2 regions of the Ligilactobacillus faecis genome follow, and region 2 is predicted to be linked to the other one. Evidence: predicted binding sites of a transcription regulator. Region 2 holds the regulator's gene; the other holds the start of a gene.

Region 1 (5,523 bases), 1.2 Mb from region 2:
TAATGTTTTTAAGGTATTAGTGACCAGTTTCCCCATCTCAGCGATGACTTCTGGTTGGAGATCACTATCGCCAGCAACAACGAGACAATTTGTGATCCCTAACTTTTGACTCAAACGCAACTCTAGCTGCTTTAAGTCCAAAAACTGATCAATAAAACTAGATAGTCCTTGAATGACTTCTTTACCCTTATCTGTCAAGACCATCCCTGCTTTTGTTGCAGTGATGAGTTCTTGTTGTTTTAAAAAATCTGCCTCGGTCCGTAAGACACGTTCACTCACACCTAAAGCTTGTGCTAACGAGCGTCGTCCGATCGGACCAGATGCTGCAATATCCTTTAATATTGCATATCTTTCACTAATGGTATCGATCACATCAGGAATTATCCTTTCGATCCACTCGATCTCTTGGTGCATAACTGCAACGTCTCTCTTTCTTTGGGACACGAAACGTCCAAGGGAAAGTTCAAAACCTTCTATCTTTAAGGTACGTTCACAAAATTTGATCCCACGATCAAATCGTTCACGCCTTCCCAAGCACAATGAAATTATAACAACTATATTTTTCTTTTGCAAGGTCTTACACGTGAAAATACCAGAAAAAAACTGAGAAATCCTTATGCATATCAAATGATTTTTAGTGGTTATCCGAAATTTATTTTGCTTTATTTGTTTACAAAGCAACAAGGACCGAACTTTCGCTCAAAACACCGATTTAAATAAGCCAAAAAAGGAACAATTTCCGAATTTCAATTCTAATAAAAATTATTTTTTAAAAACGTTTTCTCTGGCTTGACGCTGGGATATTTAACTTTTCACGATATTTTGCAACTGTTCTACGGGACACTTTTAGTCCATCATGTGCAAGTTGCATAGCAATTTTTTGATCTGAAAGTGGCTTTTGCTTATTTTCAGTTGCCACGATCTGACGCAAGCGTGTATAGATCGGCTCAACTCCGATCGCTTCTCCTGTTTCTGTATAGCTAACGACATGTGAAAAGAAACTCCGTAGTTCAAAGATCCCAAAATCACTTTGAAGATACTTACCATTGACAGCTCGACTGATCGTTGACTCATGTAATTGGAGCTTTTGAGCAATATCTCGCAACAACAAAGGCCTTAGGGGGTGTTCTTTATTAGCAAAAAATTCGTGTTGCCGTGAAACGATCTCTTGCCCGACCCGCGCGACTGTATTTTGTCTAGCCTCTAATTCGGCTAGTAATGTTGCATATTGTTTTTTCTTTTCTTGGAGATATTTTACAACTGTTTGATCTAAACTTCCTACTAAACTATCATAATATTCTTTGCGAAATGTGATCTGAGGGCACAATAATTTAGTTGGTTCAACTACGTATCTGTCTTCTTTTTTTGTCACGACCAGATCAGGAGCGATATAATTGATCTCAGTTTGATCATACGCTTTTCCTGGCGCTGCTGATAAATTTTTTATCTGCGTCAGGATATCATCAACTTCGGCTAACGTCAAAGCATATTTTTGGGCTATTTTTTCCCAAGCATGTTGTACTAAGTCATCAAAATCATTACAAACGATCTGATATGCAAGATCTGTGCGATCACCTTCATTTTCTAATTGTAATAATAAGCATTCTCGTAGATCACGTGCTCCGACACCTGGCGGATCTAAACGCCAAAGTAAAGTTAAAGCATCATCTAAAGTCGTTTGATCGAGCTTGCCTTCTGAAACGAGCTTGGCTGTATCTAGTTTCAAATAACCATTTTGATCTAAATGTTGAATAAAATAAACGACCCAGTCACGCAAGATCGTCTTTCGCATCGTCAGATTGACTTGATCCATTAAATAATCAAATAATGATTGCGTCTTTTTATCAGGCACAAAACTCAAAAGATCAACTTGATCTTTGACTGAACTGACACCAACATGTTGATTTGAAACTTTGATAAAAGGATTTTCCAATTCGACCTGAGTCAAATATTCATTCAATTCACTTGCATTGAATTTCAGCATTTGGATCGATTGTTGCATTTTTTGATTCATAACTAGCTTAGGCAATTGCCTTTGTTGCAGCTTGTTTTGTTGTTGCAATCTCATTTTTTTAGCCTTTCTAAAAAATTTTACTTGTAATTTCCTTGAATATATTTTAATATAATAAAGTACGCATCGCTAGTGTAATGGATCGCACGCAAGATTCCGGTTCTTGTAATCTGGGTTCGACTCCCAGGTGATGCATCAGAAGAAAATCGAACCATTGATCCCGTACTTTGATCGAGTACGGGATTTTTTACATATCGAGGTCTTAAAAAGATATAGTTAATTGTTTGACCATTTTTGACCAATAAGTTAAAATAGCATTACGTAGTCAATTACGACAATATTATATTTGCGGAGGTTCTCATTATGAATTTAGTTCCTACAGTCATCGAGCAATCCTCACAAGGGGAACGCGCTTATGATATTTATTCGCGTTTATTAAAAGATCGGATCATCATGGTCTCAGGTGAAGTCAACGACGATATGGCTAATGCGATCATCGCACAATTGCTTTTCCTTGATGCCCAAGATTCCGAAAAAGATATCTATATGTATATCAATTCTCCAGGTGGTTCTGTTTCGGCTGGCCTTGCGATCTACGATACAATGAATTTTGTAAATGCTGACGTTCAAACGATCGTGATGGGGATGGCAGCTTCAATGGCTTCCGTTTTAGCAACAGCTGGGGCTAAAGGCAAACGTTTTGCTCTACCTAACTCAGAGATCATGATCCACCAACCTTTAGGTGGCGCTCAAGGTCAATCAACTGAGATCCAGATCGCAGCTGAACATATCTTGAAGACACGTAAATTGATCAACGAGATCTTAGCTGAACATTCTGGTCAAGATATCGAAACGATCGATCGTGATACTGAACGTGATAATTTCATGACGGCTCAACAAGCAGTCGACTATGGGCTGATCGATGGGATCATGAAAAATAAAAAGAAGATCAAATAATAAAAAAAATGAGGTCAAAGGTGTGACCTCATTTCAGAATGTAGACTAAGTCATCAGAGTATGTGCTCTGGTGACTTTTTTTGTATAATTAAAGAAAACGATTACGGAGGTATTTGTCATGCTTCGCAAGAGTGATCCCAATCTCAAACGCCGTGAATATGCTCGTACTTCTCTAGATGATTTGGTCCCAAAAGATCATTTACTCCGTAAAATTGATCAAATTATTGATTTCTCTTTTATTTATGATCTTGTCGAAGATTCCTATTGTAAAAATAACGGTCGTCCTAGTCTTGACCCTGTACTACTCATAAAGATTCCTTTGATTCAAAATTTATTTGGTATCCGTTCTATGCGTCAAACGATCAAAGAAATTCAAGTTAATGTCGCTTATCGATGGTTTCTAGGACTAGGTTTAAATGATCCTGTCCCTCATTTCTCTACTTACGGTAAAAACTATAAAAGAAGATTTGCTGAAAGCCATGTAATAGAAGCTATTTTTGCTCATATTTTGAAACTCTGCTTAGAAAATGATCTTATCGACACAACTGATATTTTTATTGATGGAACTCATTTGAAAGTTGCTGCTAACAGCCGTAAATATACTACTGAAGTTATTGAAACTAAGTCAAAATTTATGAGTGAAGATCTCGAAAAAGAAATAAATGTAGATAGAGCTAAACATCAAAAGAAACCCTTAAAAGAAGAAAAACCTAAAAAAAAACTAGACAAGTAAAAATATCTAAAACTGATCCTGATAGTGGATGGTTTCATAAGGGTGAACACAAACAGGTTTTTGCCTATAACGTTCAAGCTGCCTGTGATAAAAATGGGTGGCTCTTAGCTTATGTGGTCGGTGCGGGAAATATCCATGATACGCAACTTTTTCCTGAAATATTTGAAAAAGTACGGAAGTACGACCCACAATATATTATCGCTGATTCTGGCTATAAAACACCCACGATCGCACACTTTTTACTATCTCAAGGCATAATTCCCATTCTTCCTTATAAACGCCCAAGGGGCAAAGTTGGTACGCTTAGACCCAAAGATTTTGTTTATGATGAATATTATGATTGTTATTTATGTCCTGGCGATCAAATCTTAATGTACTCCACAACTAATCGAAGTGGTTATCGTGAATATAAAAGTGATCCTACAATCTGTGAAAAATGTCCTTTACTGCACAAATGTACACAAAGTAAAAATCATCAAAGAGTTATCGCTCGTCATGTTTGGCAAGATAGTATGGAAAAATGTGAGGATATCAGGCATCAAACTGGCTCAAAATTAAAGTATGAAGCGCGAAAGGAGACGATCGAAAGAAATTTTGGTTCGGCAAAAGAATATCACAACTTGAGATACGCCCGAGAAGTAGGAATTGATAAAATTCTAGCTAAAGTCGGGTTGATATTTGCGTGCCTAAATCTAAAAAAACTGGTAAAAATACTGGGGAAAAACCCTGTTATATTCGTATATTTCAAAGTATATAGTTATAAAAATACATAAAAAAACAAACTCTATCCGATTTGAATAGAGTTTGTCTACGTTCTGAAATGAGGTCAAAGGTGTGACCTCATTTTTTTATTTAGTTTCGATCAAAAGATCATTTGCACTGAATAATTTAAACCGTGTAATAAAAAGATAACGTAAACTATATCCTAAAATAAGTGGCAAGATCACAAATAGAAGTGTAACCAGCCCCACACTAACTAGACCAGCCGGCATTGCTTGATAAGCCGCCAAAGGTCCGACTAACCCACTGAAACCAAAACCTGCACTCATCTTTGTTCCCTGAATATTGCATAGTGCGCCTAAACCACCCATGATCCCAGCACTGATGATCACTGGCAAAAAAAGTTTTGGTTTTTCAAGCATATTTCCCATCTGAAGCTTTGGCGTCCCTAAGAAATGAGCAAACACAGTTCCGAGACTATTAACAGAACTCCCCATGATCGCAAGCGTAAAGGCTCCAGCTGTGATCCCTAGATTAGCTGACCCAGATGCAATACCAGTGATCCCGATCGCAGTGGCGATCCCGACTGAACTGATCGGTGAACAGATCAAAACAGCAAAGGTGATCCCCATCAAAATTCCCATCAAAAGCGGTTGGAGCTCGGTAAAAGTCTTGATCCCCGCTCCGATCAAACCTGTAAAGGCTTGAACGTATGGTAAAGTGAATAAGCCAAAAGCACCAGCTCCGACGATCACAATGATCGGTAGTAACAAGACTGTATAATTTTTGAAACGTTCCCCTACTAATCGTGCTAACCAAACTGCAAAGGTGATCGTTATCCCAGTATTGATCACGTCGCCTGTTCCGGCTAATAGAAAACCTTGTGCTGTTTGGTGCATGACCCCTGAGCCGACCATGGCCGCCCCAGCTAATGAGCTCATCTGGACCATGTTCATTTGACACAGATACCCCACACTAAAAGCAGCCATGGCCGGTAATAAACTCATGTTGAAGGTCGTGATCGTTAAGATCGAGCTAGAAAATCCTGGCCAGATCCCACTCAAAGCTTGCATCAATTGCCCCAATAAAGCTGAAGGGATCA
Region 2 (5,523 bases):
TCGATCTGCTTGTTATGGGAACATTGATCTATGCACCGTTGACATTAGTCGGGTTAATGGTCAATGAAGTCGTTCCTAAATTTGCAGTTGGGTCATCAACTGGTTTTATGGGCTTTTTCCAGTATATTTTTGGTGAGACGCTAGCAACCGCTTTGATCGGGATCTTAGTTGCCCACTATGGTTGGGTCGCAAGTAATACGATCTTGTATGTAGCCACTGGTAGTGCTTTTGTATTATTGTTATATATTATGCGACATGAGAAAAAATTACGTCAAAGAGTTGAACATACCAATTCCTAGGTAAATATAGTTTCAAATTTTTTAAAGATGGTTAAATTTGTGTTAAACTTAAAATATGTTTAGCAAATAGAGAAGTGGGTGGTGGAGATGGTTTGTCAAAGATGTGGGGCTAAAGGTCTAACAGATCAAAAATTATGCCCTAAATGTCAGCAAAAAGAAGCCAAAGCCATGATCGCTCAGCCATCTAATAAGCTATTTGTAGCGACCAAATTGATCTTTAAAGATATTTTCCGCTATGGTAAAAGTTTACGGCGGGCAGATTATTGGTATGGCACTTTAGGGCTCTTTTTGCTTGATAGTTTAGTTTATCTGTTAGTTCGTAGCTTAGATCAAGTCAAATGGCATTTATATTTGACGCAAAGTTTTCGTGTGTTACATTTATTGTCGGAGCTGACGAGTTATTTATTTACATTGATGCTCGTAGTGACTTTTTTTGTCAGTTTATCAGCTCAAGTTAGACGGCTCCACGATGCTGGGATCGCTAGTGGATGGGTCTTATTAGGTTTCTTTCCCCTTACGTTACCGATCTTATTAGTCTTACTATGTCAACCAGCTAAAAAAGGTGAGAATACATATTTGACTGAAAAGCAAAATAGTGTAGGCGCAGCTTTTTACCGGATGAAAGGTGCGATCGTGTTAGTTTTATTAGTCACGAGTTTGTTAGTCTTGCTGACGACACAAACAGCTAAGCGTATGTTCTTTCAGTGGCAACTCGAACAGGCTTTTGAACAGTTACAGACAAAAGGTCCTGAATATTTAGAATAGAGACGAAACGACCAGAACTAGTAGGTCGTTTTTGTTATAATAAAAATGTAAGCGTATTCTAAAATGGAGGGATGGTCATGTTTAAATTGAGTGAGTTATATCAGATCGAAGATGCTTTAAAAACGAGTGAATGTTTGACCAGTTATGAAATATTTCAAGCTTTAAAAGAGTTACGACTCTACGGAGCGTGTACGTTACGTGATCTAGGTTCTGTAGAAGCTAAATTGGCGCGTCTCCCCTTTGTCAAGGTACGTCCGGTAGGGCGGGGCCATCTTAGTTTAGAAAGATGGTAAGGAAGTCTTTACTAAATGTTAAAGATATGATATTTTCATTAAAACATTATTTTTAATACAAGGGGGAAAACTTATGCATCCAAGAATCGCGATCCCAGCAGATACACTGATCGAAGCTACTAATATCATCAATGAAAGAAACGCACCTTTTGCACCGCGACCAGCGATCGAAGCGATCGTTAAATCAGGAGGCGCACCAGTCATTTTACCGAGTGTTGCGCCAAAATTTGTTGATGATTACATCGATCTTTTTGATGGGATCGTTTTTGCCGGGGGCTTTGACGTTGACCCAACTTTCTTTGGTGAAGAACCACATTTGAAGTTAGGCATGACCTATCGCAAACGAGATATTTTTGAGATCGCGCTTTTGAAACGCGCATATGAAAAGGGGAAAGCGATCTTAGGGATCTGTCGGGGGATGCAGTTGATCAACGTTGCTTTAGGCGGAACTGTCTACCAAGATCTTTCTGAAAATAAGACGATCTATGTCAAGCATTCACAAGATGCTCCTGGAAACTTACCGTCGCATCATGCAAACGTCAGCGAAGATAGTCGCTTGTACCAATTAGTCGGTAAGCGTCCATATATCAATTCACGCCATCACCAAGCCTTAAAAGATATCGCGCCAGGCTTAAAAGTCGTTGCTCGAGCAGACGATGGTGTTGTTGAAGCGATCGAATCAAGTGCAAGTGATCAGATCTTAGGGCTACAATGGCATCCAGAAAATATGTATAAACATTATACTGATTCGCAAAACATTTTTGCTGATCTGATCGCGCGGGCTAACAAAGTCGCTCAAAATAATTAGTTCTTTTCAACAAAAGACTTTTATCTTCTCCTAAAAAGTAATATAATGATAGTTGTTTCCGGGAAATAGCTCAGTTTGGTAGAGCGCTACGTTCGGGACGTAGAGGTCGCAAGTTCAAATCCTGTTTTCCCGATCAACTAGCATAAAGTAGGGTCATGGTAAGGCATGACTCTTTTTGTGCTTGTTTGAGAAATTTGCGCTAATTCATTGCCAACAAAGGGCGAGAAAGTTTATAATAATAGTCAAAGTTAGTCAAACAGATCAAGGATAGGTTTTATGCAAAATCGTAATATTTCCGATATCATCGAAAGATATTTGAAGAGCATATTAGCAGACTCATCGAAGATCGAGATCAAACGCTCGGAAGTGGCTGATCAATTTGATTGTGTACCATCACAGATCAATTATGTGATCAAGACGCGTTTTACCTTACAAAATGGCTATCTAGTCGAAAGTAAACGCGGTGGTGGAGGTTATATTCGGATCGCCAAAGTCAACTTGATCAGTGATCCGAACCTCTTAGATGAGCTGATCGAATATGTTGGCGAAAGTATTAATGAAACAAAGGCATTTCAAATCATTCAAACGCTTTATGAAAATGAGTTATTGACGCATAAAGAGGCACATTTAGTTGCGTCAGCGATCGAAAAAAGTACGCTCGCATTATCTGACATAGCCTTAGAGGATGCGATCCGCGCAAAGATCTTGCGCAGTATTTTAAATCGTTTACGCTGTGCCGACCATTAAATAGAAAGAGGGGGATCTGATGGATTCAACATCTTATACACCAAGTGCGAATCGCGTACTGTTACTTGCACAAGAACAAGCAAATTATTTCAAACACCAAGCGATCGGAACGGAGCATTTGTTATTAGCATTAGCTCTGGAAGAAAATGGTGTTGCAGGTGAAGTATTGAAACAAGCGTTGATCAGCGCCGTTGATATTCGCGAAGAGATCGAACGCTTGGCTGGGTACGGAACTTTAAGACGTCAAGCCCCTGATAGTTATCTCCCATATTCGCCGAAGACAAAAGCGGTGCTAAACGAAGCTTTGCGCCAAGCAATGATGATGGGTTCCTCCAAGATCGGGACAGAGCACATCTTATTAGCTTTATTGAGCGATGAGACGCTCTTGTCTTCCCGGATCATTTACAGTTTAAATAGTGATATTCGGACGTTGCGTCAGTTATTATTACGCCAACTTGGTGTGACTGATCGCCAACGTCAAAGAATGGCAAAACGTGCTAATGAAGAAAAACACCGTTCCAAAACTGAGACGCTTGATGGCTTAGCACGGGATATGACGGCGATCGCCAAGGAAAAAGCGATCGATCCTGTCATCGGACGTGAAAACGAAGTCAAACGAGTCATCCAAGTTTTGAGTCGACGCACTAAAAACAATCCTGTCTTGTTAGGTGAACCAGGGGTCGGGAAGACTGCGGTAGCTGAAGGCCTAGCGCAAGCGATCGTTTCAGGCGATGTCCCTGAGAACTTACAGTCAAAACGCTTGATGATGCTTGATATGGGCTCACTTGTAGCTGGCACAAAATATCGCGGTGAATTTGAGGATCGTTTGAAGAAGATCTTAGAAGAAGTCTACCACGATGGCAATGTGATCTTATTTATCGATGAGATGCACACGTTGATCGGGGCTGGTGGCGCTGAAGGCGCGATCGACGCTTCTAATATTTTAAAACCAGCGTTAGCTCGAGGCGAAGTTCAAGTGATCGGAGCAACGACTTTAGATGAATACCAAAAGTATGTTGAATCTGATCCTGCTTTAGAACGCCGCTTTGCGACGATCATGGTCGATGAACCTGATCAAGCTCAAACGTTTGAGATCTTACAAGGGGTCCGTCCTCGTTATGAAGAACACCATAAAGTCAAGATCAGTGATGAAGCGCTCGATGCCGCCGTCAAATTGAGTACGCGCTATATCACGAAACGTTTCTTACCAGATAAGGCGATCGATCTGATGGATGAAGCGGCCGCGCGGTTAAGGATCGTCAATGCAGAAAAGAGCAACCAACTTTCACGCTCGCGGGCTAAGCTAAAAGACCTCGAAACTGAGTATGAAGCTGAGATCGTGGCAGAAAACTTCGATGAAGCAGCTCTTTTACGCAAGAAAGTCTTAAAGTTGCGCGAAAAGATCGAAAAATTGAATGCGCAACATGCTGAAAAAGAAGCCAAGAAAGAATACGAAGCAACAGTCACTGAAGAAGATGTCGCTGCTGTTGTGTCTGAATGGACAGGAGTTCCAGTCACACAATTGACGAAGACTGAAAGTCAACGTTTAGTCGGCTTAGAAAAGATCTTGCACCAACGGGTCGTTGGGCAAGAAGAAGCGATCAGCTCGATCTCAAAAGCGATCCGGCGCTCGCGGAGCGGCTTAAGTGACCCGACTCGTCCGATCGGCTCCTTTATGTTCTTAGGACCAACCGGGGTCGGTAAGACTGAGCTGGCTAAAGCTTTAGCCGAAGCGATGTTTGGTTCAGAAGACGCGATGATCCGGGTCGACATGAGTGAGTATATGGAAAAATACTCAACGAGTCGGTTAGTCGGTGCTCCTCCAGGTTACGTCGGTTATGATGAAGGCGGGCAACTTTCTGAAAAAGTCAGAAATAAGCCTTACTCTGTCGTATTACTAGACGAAGTCGAAAAAGCTCACCCAGATGTTTTCAACATCTTGTTACAAGTGTTAGATGATGGTTATTTGACAGATTCTAAAGGGCGGAAAGTCAACTTTAGAAATACGATCATCATCATGACTTCAAACTTAGGGGCGACAGCTTTACGCGATGAAAAATCAGTTGGTTTTGGCGCTGGCAATGTGATCGATGATTATGCAGCTATGTCAGCTAAGATCCGCGAATCGTTGAAGAAGAGCTTCAAACCAGAATTTTTGAACCGGATCGATGAAGTTGTGATCTTCCACTCGCTTGAAAAAGACGAATTACATCAGATCGTCAAGTTGATGGCCAAAGATATCGTTAAGCGCGTGGCTGAGAAGAACGTAAAATTAAAGATCACCCCAGCAGCGATCGATGTTGTTGCTAAAGCTGGCTTTGATCCGGAATACGGTGCGCGGCCGATCAGACGGGCTTTACAAAACGAGATCGAAGACCGCTTGAGTGAAGCTTTACTAGAAGGCAAGATCGTTACAGGTTCTACTGTGACAGTTGGAGCTAAGAAAGGTAAGATCACTTTAACGATCAAAGATCCCGTGACAGAGCCTAAAGTTGAAAAAGTGAAAAATTAATGATCTAAACAAGAGGTCATCCTTAGATTTCAATTTTTGAAATTTAAGGGTGATCTCTTTATTTTTTACAATTTTGAGCATTCGACTTTACGGTGTGTA

The links. The regulator CtsR, encoded in region 2, represses protease genes until heat stress. The targets are predictions, from matches to a motif close to TTGGTCAAAAAAGGTCAAANA.
Region 1: a site for CtsR is predicted at 2,293-2,313, ahead of clpP (ATP-dependent Clp endopeptidase proteolytic subunit ClpP). Genes of this name have one in related genera too.

The regions. Positions count from the first base shown of each region.
Region 1 is NZ_CP123639.1:1,625,111-1,630,633, reverse strand. Features, by position in the region: gene QFX10_RS07420 (sugar-binding transcriptional regulator) at 1-414, opposite strand, end outside; gene rpoN (RNA polymerase factor sigma-54) at 770-2,068, opposite strand; gene clpP (ATP-dependent Clp endopeptidase proteolytic subunit ClpP) at 2,375-2,968, shown strand; partial or broken gene QFX10_RS07405 (IS1182 family transposase) at 3,087-4,502, shown strand; gene QFX10_RS07400 (PTS sugar transporter subunit IIC) at 4,550-5,523, opposite strand, start outside.
Region 2 is NZ_CP123639.1:428,247-433,769, reverse strand. Features, by position in the region: gene QFX10_RS02360 (MFS transporter) at 1-299, shown strand, start outside; gene QFX10_RS02355 (DUF805 domain-containing protein) at 387-1,064, shown strand; gene QFX10_RS02350 (hypothetical protein) at 1,142-1,357, shown strand; gene QFX10_RS02345 (gamma-glutamyl-gamma-aminobutyrate hydrolase family protein) at 1,431-2,165, shown strand; tRNA gene QFX10_RS02340 (tRNA-Pro) at 2,225-2,298, shown strand; gene QFX10_RS02335 (CtsR family transcriptional regulator) at 2,442-2,912, shown strand; gene QFX10_RS02330 (ATP-dependent Clp protease ATP-binding subunit) at 2,932-5,424, shown strand.